DNA from 3 places in the Paenibacillus sp. FSL R7-0216 genome. Region 2 is predicted to be linked to each of the others. Evidence: riboswitches for the same ligand, from Rfam matches in the RefSeq annotation. Region 2 holds a riboswitch; each other region holds the start of a gene.

Region 1 (2,263 bases), 1.9 Mb from region 2:
CTTGGCCGACGATCTTTGATCGGAGCTTGGATTACTCAGTTGGGGAAGCATGCGCGTTCCCATGACCATCTCAGACGAGCAAAGCGGACAAGCCGGACTATGTTCAAACGTGAAGTTGTCACGCATCCATCCATTGCAATCGTCGCTCGTGCAGGTCCATACCGGTGTATTTTCCTCAGGAATTTCTTCTAACGTTTTTTTACGGTAGTTCATAATTCCCCTCCTTCAAGGTGAGCGTTCTAACCGGGTGCATAGATGTGGTTCGTCATAGTGCTATATGTACCATCAGAAGCGAGGTTTCCGAATGTTAACCTCATGAATGATCTTTGAGTAGAAAAACTGCCCTCAATGCGAGAACGCATTAAGAGCAGTTTCTGGCTAGCTTACAGTTTTACAACGTTTTCGGCTTGAGGGCCGCGGTTGCCTTGAACCACGTTGAATTGTACGCGTTGGCCTTCGTCGAGGGTTTTGAAGCCTTCGCCAGTGATCGCGCTGAAATGAACGAATACGTCATTTCCGCCTTCCACTTCGATGAAGCCAAAACCTTTCTCAGCGTTAAACCATTTTACTGTTCCGGTTTCCATAGGGGAATACCTCCTGTTTAAAGATTAACATGATTCATTTTTTTAACAGAAGTCGCTCAAAAGGGCTGACCCTTATGAACATGCACCACTTGTATAAAAAAAATTCACACATTGAAAAAAGTTCCAGGTTTTAAATAGTGACACTCTTTTCAATGGGTGAATGATCTTCTTTCTAAAACACGAGATGAACTCATTATATCCTTTTGCCAGATAAAAAGCAAATCCCCTATTTTTGCAAACCTGTTCGGAAAGACTGGACAAATGCGGCAAGCGAAAACTATAATGACAGTTGTAATCTGCAGTCATACTGTTCAGGGGTGCTGGAATTGGCCGGCTGAGAGTGTATCCCTCAAAGATACTGACCCTTTAACCTGATCTGGATAATGCCAGCGTAGGGAGCTATACTATATGGATATGAACTCGTTATTCATTTCATTTCCATTGCCTATCGCGTCCCGGATCCGGGACGTTTTTTTGTATCCGAAATTTGGATTGCGCTTAAGGTCGCGTTTCCAGGGTTATACCAAGAACAAAGCTGCGGAAATTTAAACAATCGAAGGAGAGAATGTGTCGTGAAAGTTCAACTACGCACCGTGCTGGCGCTGTTCCTCGGCTGTATGCTGCTAATTCTGTCTGCCTGCGGCGGAGCCAACGGAAATAGCGCGGGCAAGGCTGCTGCAGGAAACCAAGGCGGGCAAAATGCCGAGAATGCCGCGCCTAACCAGGCGACCGGCGAAGAGCTGCGCAGCGTCAAGGTTGTGCTCGACTGGAGCCCTAACACTAATCATACCGGCCTTTACGTCGCTAAGGACCAAGGGTATTTCGCCGAGGAAGGGCTGAATGTGGATATCCTCCTTCCCGGCTCTGGCGGCGCTGAGGCGATGGTTGCCTCCGGGGAGGTCCCGTTTGGCGTCAGCGTACAAGAGAACGTCACCCAAAGCCGGCTCCAAGGCGTCCCGCTTGTATCCATCGCCGCAATCATTCAGCATAATACATCCGGCTTTGCTGCACCTGTTGCCAAGAATATCAAGACACCTAAGGATTTTGAGGGCAAAGCCTACGGCGGATGGGGGTCTCCTGTGGAAGAAGCGGTCATTAAATCCATTATGGACCTGCAGGGCGCCGATGTCGGCAAGGTAAAGTTCCTCAACATCGGGGATGCCGATTATTTTACGGCCGTGAAGCGGGATATCGACTTCGCCTGGATCTTCTACGCATGGACCGGCATCGAAGCCGAACTGCGGGGTGAGCCGCTGGATATGCTTTACGTTAAGGACTTCTCCGAACAGCTTGACTATTATACGCCGGTGCTTGTCACCAACGAGAAGACGATCAAGGACGACCCGGAGCTCGTGAAGGCGTTTATGCGAGCGGTGTCCAAAGGCTATGACTATGCAATCGCCCACCCTGAGGAGTCGGCGCAAATTTTGCTCAAGGCTGTACCGGAACTCGACAAGGACCTGGTAGTTGCCAGTCAAAAATGGCTGAGCCCGAAATACAAGGACGACGCTCCGCGCTGGGGCGAACAGAAGAAAGAAGTATGGCAGAACTACTCTGATTGGATGCATGAGCGTGGCTTGCTGGAGAAACCGCTTGAGGTAGATACCGCTTTCACCAATGAGTTTTTGCCGAGCGAATAACTCCCTGAAATTATGTTTTCAACCAATTCCCATTATCGA
Region 2 (2,263 bases):
CGGAAGGCTCGTCGAGCAGCAGCACCTCCGGATCGCCCAACAGGATCGAAGCGAGCGCTAATCGCTGTTTCATCCCCTGAGACAGCGAATCGATCGACACGTGGAGCTCGGGCAAATCGAGGCCCACCTCAGCCAAGGCGGCTTCCATCCGCGCGGACATCTCGGGCTGCGGTATGCCGAGGTTTTCCAGGGCAAAGGCTAGCTCCTCGTCAACATAAGGCATACAGAATTGGGTCTCGGGGTCCTGAAACAGGAAGCGCCACGATGTCGGGAGCTGCTGCGCGGACGTCCGCATCGGGATTTCCACCAAGTCCGGGATGATGCCGGACAAGACCTGAAGCAGCGTCGATTTCCCGCATCCGCTGGGGCCCAATAGCAGCACATGTTCTCCGCGTACAACCGAGAAATCCAAATCCTTGAACACGAAATCGGCCTCACCGGGGAACTTCAACCGCAGCCCCTGCACCTCTGCGGCCGCCATGTCCTTCCGCATCAGTCGTTCAGCGCCGCGTAGTCCTTCGGATCAACCGGCCGCAGCAGGGTGGTGACTCCTGTCGCTTCTACGGCTTTTACCACGGCGTAAGCGAAGTAACCGCAGATCAGCGCAGAGCTGACCGCGCGCATGGCATATTTGGCAGTCAAGAGCCAAGGCTCATAATCCTGCACGTAGCCATAGAAGAAATCCGGAATCACCGATCCAACAGCGGCCCCAATTCCGGCCAGCGCTGCGACGGAGCCGGAGAACTTCCGGTATCGGAACGCGGCGAATACCAGTTCCGCTCCCAAGCCTTGCAGCACGCTGTATAGAACGAGCTGAATGCCCCATTCGCTGCCGAACAGAATCTCCACATGGGCCGCCGCAATCTCGGCAATCAACGCTACCCCCGGTTTACGAATCAGCAGGAATACCAGTGTTGCGGCCAGGAACCACATCCCGTACACCAGTTCATCCGCCTGGAAGAACAGGGGCGAGAACAAATTGTACACCGAACTCCAGAAGTGGTACACCACGCCAAGCACAAGCGAGACCAGCACCGTTACCAACAGGTCGCTTAGCTTCAAACCGCGGCCCATTTTTTTTTGAATAACTTCCGACATCTCCATCTCTCCTCTTGATTCTTCAATTTAAATTCCCATCGCATACGTAAAAAAACCGCCTGAATAAGCTCAGACGGTGGTCAGGTCACGAGGGCGCGTAAAAAACGCAAGACATCCCGGACGATCGATTCTCTACGCTGGCATTATCCAGATCAGATTAACGGTCCGCGGCGCCATATGCCGCTATCTCAGCCTGATTTGCTCAAGCCCCCGTATCCCTATGCGATTGTTATTAACATACACCAACCTAGCCTCGGCATCAAGCATCAATTTGTACAAATTTGTCATCCGGGGTTACAGGCCGCTGTATTGATTTCGGCCCTGTTCTGTGTCAAGATTAGCGGAAGTGGCAACGAATTCATCAAACCAACGCAGCACTAACGGACAGACTAGGAGGATGCTATTTGGCCGCGAAATGGATGAAATGGATGACGGAACTCTCCTCCCGAAAATGGCTATCCCGATGGATGGGCAAGTTCTCCCATTCGGGCTTGAGCCGGGCGATGATTCCTTTTTTCGCCAAATCCTACGGCATTCCGCTCCATGAAGCGGAGAAGGAGCTTCGGGAATACCGGACACTGAATGAGTTCTTTACCCGAAAATTAAAACCAGGCATGCGCCCGCTGCACGCGGAGCCAGGGACGATGATCAGTCCGGTGGACGCCTTAATTACCTTTATGGGCGAGGTCCAAACCGGCACGATTCTGAACGTCAAAGGACAGGATTACACACTTGACGAGCTGCTGTCGCGCTCCCCCCGCGTAGAAACGTACAAACACGGTTATGCCCTTGTCCTTTATCTTAGTCCTACTGATTATCACCGAATTCATGCACCCGTGACCGGGAAAAAGTTGGAAAGCGAGCATGTGAAGGGCCGGGTCTACCCCGTGAACGACTTCGGCATGCGCCACATGAAGAAGGTCTTATGCCGGAATGAACGCCTGATTACTTATATTTCCCACAGTTGCGGAGAGATCGCCCTCATCAAAGTGGGAGCCATGAACGTCAGCAGCATCCAATACACGGACCCCTCGGCCAAAAGCTGGGAACAAGGCGACGATCTTGCTTACTTTGAATTTGGATCAACTGTCGTCCTTCTCACCCAGAATGGAACCTTCACCCCTCTGCCCGGTCTCGAGCCCGGTCGGAAGGTAAGGATGGGTGA
Region 3 (2,263 bases), 940 kb from region 2:
TTTTTGCACCTTTTCCAGCACATCGGACAGATCTTTTTCCATTAAGCTCATGTTTTCAACCTCTCTTTCGATCATTTGGATGAATGCGAGATCATCGGCATCGCAACCGGCCAGTCTTCCTGCCGGTAAGCCATATCCCAAAAGAGATATTCCAATTGGCAGCTTTGCAGAAAATGATCGGCCATCCTTTGCCGCTCTTCCTCCCTGGCTGTATCCGCCCATCGGTCTAACGCATGGATAAACTTCTCCGTCACATCCCCCGAAAGACGCCCGTAAAAATCAATCCACTCATAAAACGGATGGTCCGGTGTCGGCTGCACTTCTGCCAGCAGCTTTTGGCCGATCACCAGATAGGTCCAAGGGCAGGGCAATAAAACGGCATAGATCTCGCCCAAACTCCCTTCGTGGGCCACCGTCAGCATATGACGGATATAATGATGCGCCGAAGGTGCAAGCGGGTACCCCTGCAACTCTTCAAAATTCACTCCGGCGGCCCGGCAAAAAATCTGATGGGGTTGAACTTCACGGTTTAAAATATACGCGATCTGTTCGTTGAACATCGCGATCTCCTCTCGGGTCCGGCTTTTGGAAATCGCGATACCGTAAATCCGCATATAGGCGTTTAAATATTCGTAATCCTGCTTAACGTAATGAATGAGCTGCTCTTTCTCCAGTTGTCCCCTTGCGATGCCTCTGACGAACGGATGATCGAATATGGCTTGATAGATCCCGTCCGCCTGACGTCGTAGCTCCTGCGTAAACCCCATCGTCTCCACCTCCCAATATATTGAACTAGGAAATCCCCTGAGAAGACGACGACAAACGACCTGTTAACAGAGCGCGCAAAAAAGCCGCTCCGTAGAGGGAGCGGCTCGATCAAGTCCTAGGCTGATATACGACAACCTGAGCACTATTCAAATGGGGGCCGACTCCACTTTCCTACGCTAGTATGAACTAGATCAGGTTCAAAGGGTCCAAGATGGTCTCTTGTCTCAGCCGTTTACGGCGCCCCTAGTGGATTTCCTATGCAATTCACCTATTACTCTACCGATCCCTGCCTGGATTGTCAATCCCGTCCAGCGAAAGATCGTTGGATCACTTGTTTCTCTCGTCTACACCATCCCCGGAATGCTGCATAGCATAACTATCAGGGAACTGTCTTGTAAACCGGTTCCTCAGGATAAGTAACCGGATCCCATCCAGCTAAGGAAGGTTAGGCCATGAATTCAGCCGGAAAAAGCAAATCCTCGTCCTCCAACAAGAAAAATGGCAAAAAGGGCGGTTTCCGGCCAAAAACCCCGGAATATACCGTAGCTGCGCTGCTTCTTTCCGGTAAACTTCGCGTGGATTCCGTCCAGTTATACCGTAACGCAACCATGTATGTCTCCCTTGTTGGCGAATACAAAACGATCAGCAGCGATGCAAACGCCGACAAGTTGCTGAACTTTCTCAACGAGAATGGAGATATGACCATCAATGACATCATCAATGCCATGAAGAAAAAAGCGGACAATTCCTCCTGAACCCGCTCTTCCTTTGAAAGATTCGGGCGGGAGGATCGCTCGCTTTACATCATAACCTAGATGCGGGGGTTTACTACAATGAGTGAATTTGACGGCGAAGGCTTCTCGGAACTCATCGTAATCATCATTCTGGTCGTTCTGTTCTTCTACGGTTCCAACGATATCGAAACGCTGACGGGCGCCCCGACTTCCGATTAACTGTCGAAGGCGACCCACAGCGTTCTCTCGTTATTTCAACTGCAAACGAATCGTTTTGATTTCATACGGTGACATCGACAACTCAAGCTCCGCAGCTGAGGAGGATTCTCCTAAAGACCGTTCCATCATGTCGGTTTCTTGCCAGGAAATCACCGGCATCCCGAAATGGAAGCGAACGCGGCCTCGGCCTCCCTTGTATTCATGCAAACGAACGATCAAGCCGTCGCCGTCTTCCGCTTTTTTCACGGCATCAATGACGACGTCCGCACTTCCGCTCGTTTGGAGCAGTGAGAATGAAGACGAGCGCGCCTGGCCCATCGTGGCGTAAACCGGCTGATTTAGCAGCGTTGCTGCCTGTACGGTACCACCTTCGGACCAATGCCCCTCGTGAGGATACAGAGCGTACGTAAACTCATGCTCGCCGCGATCCGCTTGCGGATCCGGATAAGTTGCCGATTTCAGCAGCGACAGCCGGATCACATGGTCCTTAATGTCGTGGCCGTATTTGCAATCATTCAGCAGGCTGACCCCGTACCCGTGCT

What was found. Region 2 has a riboswitch for thiamine pyrophosphate ahead of MKZ15_RS18255 (ECF transporter S component). Riboswitches for the same ligand answer to the same signal wherever they lie in the genome.
Region 1: linked by a shared signal. The riboswitch ahead of MKZ15_RS02895 (ABC transporter substrate-binding protein) and the one ahead of MKZ15_RS18255 (ECF transporter S component) in region 2 are both predicted to bind thiamine pyrophosphate.
Region 3: linked by a shared signal. The riboswitch ahead of tenA (thiaminase II) and the one ahead of MKZ15_RS18255 (ECF transporter S component) in region 2 are both predicted to bind thiamine pyrophosphate.

What each region holds. Positions count from the first base shown of each region.
Region 1 covers NZ_CP150222.1:692,026-694,288, reverse strand. The annotation lists gene MKZ15_RS02905 (cold-shock protein) at 1-213, opposite strand, end outside; gene MKZ15_RS02900 (cold-shock protein) at 384-584, opposite strand; TPP riboswitch at 888-1,000, shown strand; gene MKZ15_RS02895 (ABC transporter substrate-binding protein) at 1,157-2,224, shown strand.
Region 2 covers NZ_CP150222.1:3,993,316-3,995,578, forward strand. The annotation lists gene MKZ15_RS18250 (ABC transporter ATP-binding protein) at 1-493, opposite strand, end outside; gene MKZ15_RS18255 (ECF transporter S component) at 493-1,098, opposite strand; TPP riboswitch at 1,211-1,322, opposite strand; gene asd (archaetidylserine decarboxylase) at 1,503-2,263, shown strand, end outside.
Region 3 covers NZ_CP150222.1:3,049,946-3,052,208, forward strand. The annotation lists gene thiM (hydroxyethylthiazole kinase) at 1-51, opposite strand, end outside; gene tenA (thiaminase II) at 72-767, opposite strand; TPP riboswitch at 920-1,023, opposite strand; gene MKZ15_RS13835 (hypothetical protein) at 1,221-1,523, shown strand; gene MKZ15_RS13840 (alpha-mannosidase) at 1,752-2,263, opposite strand, start outside.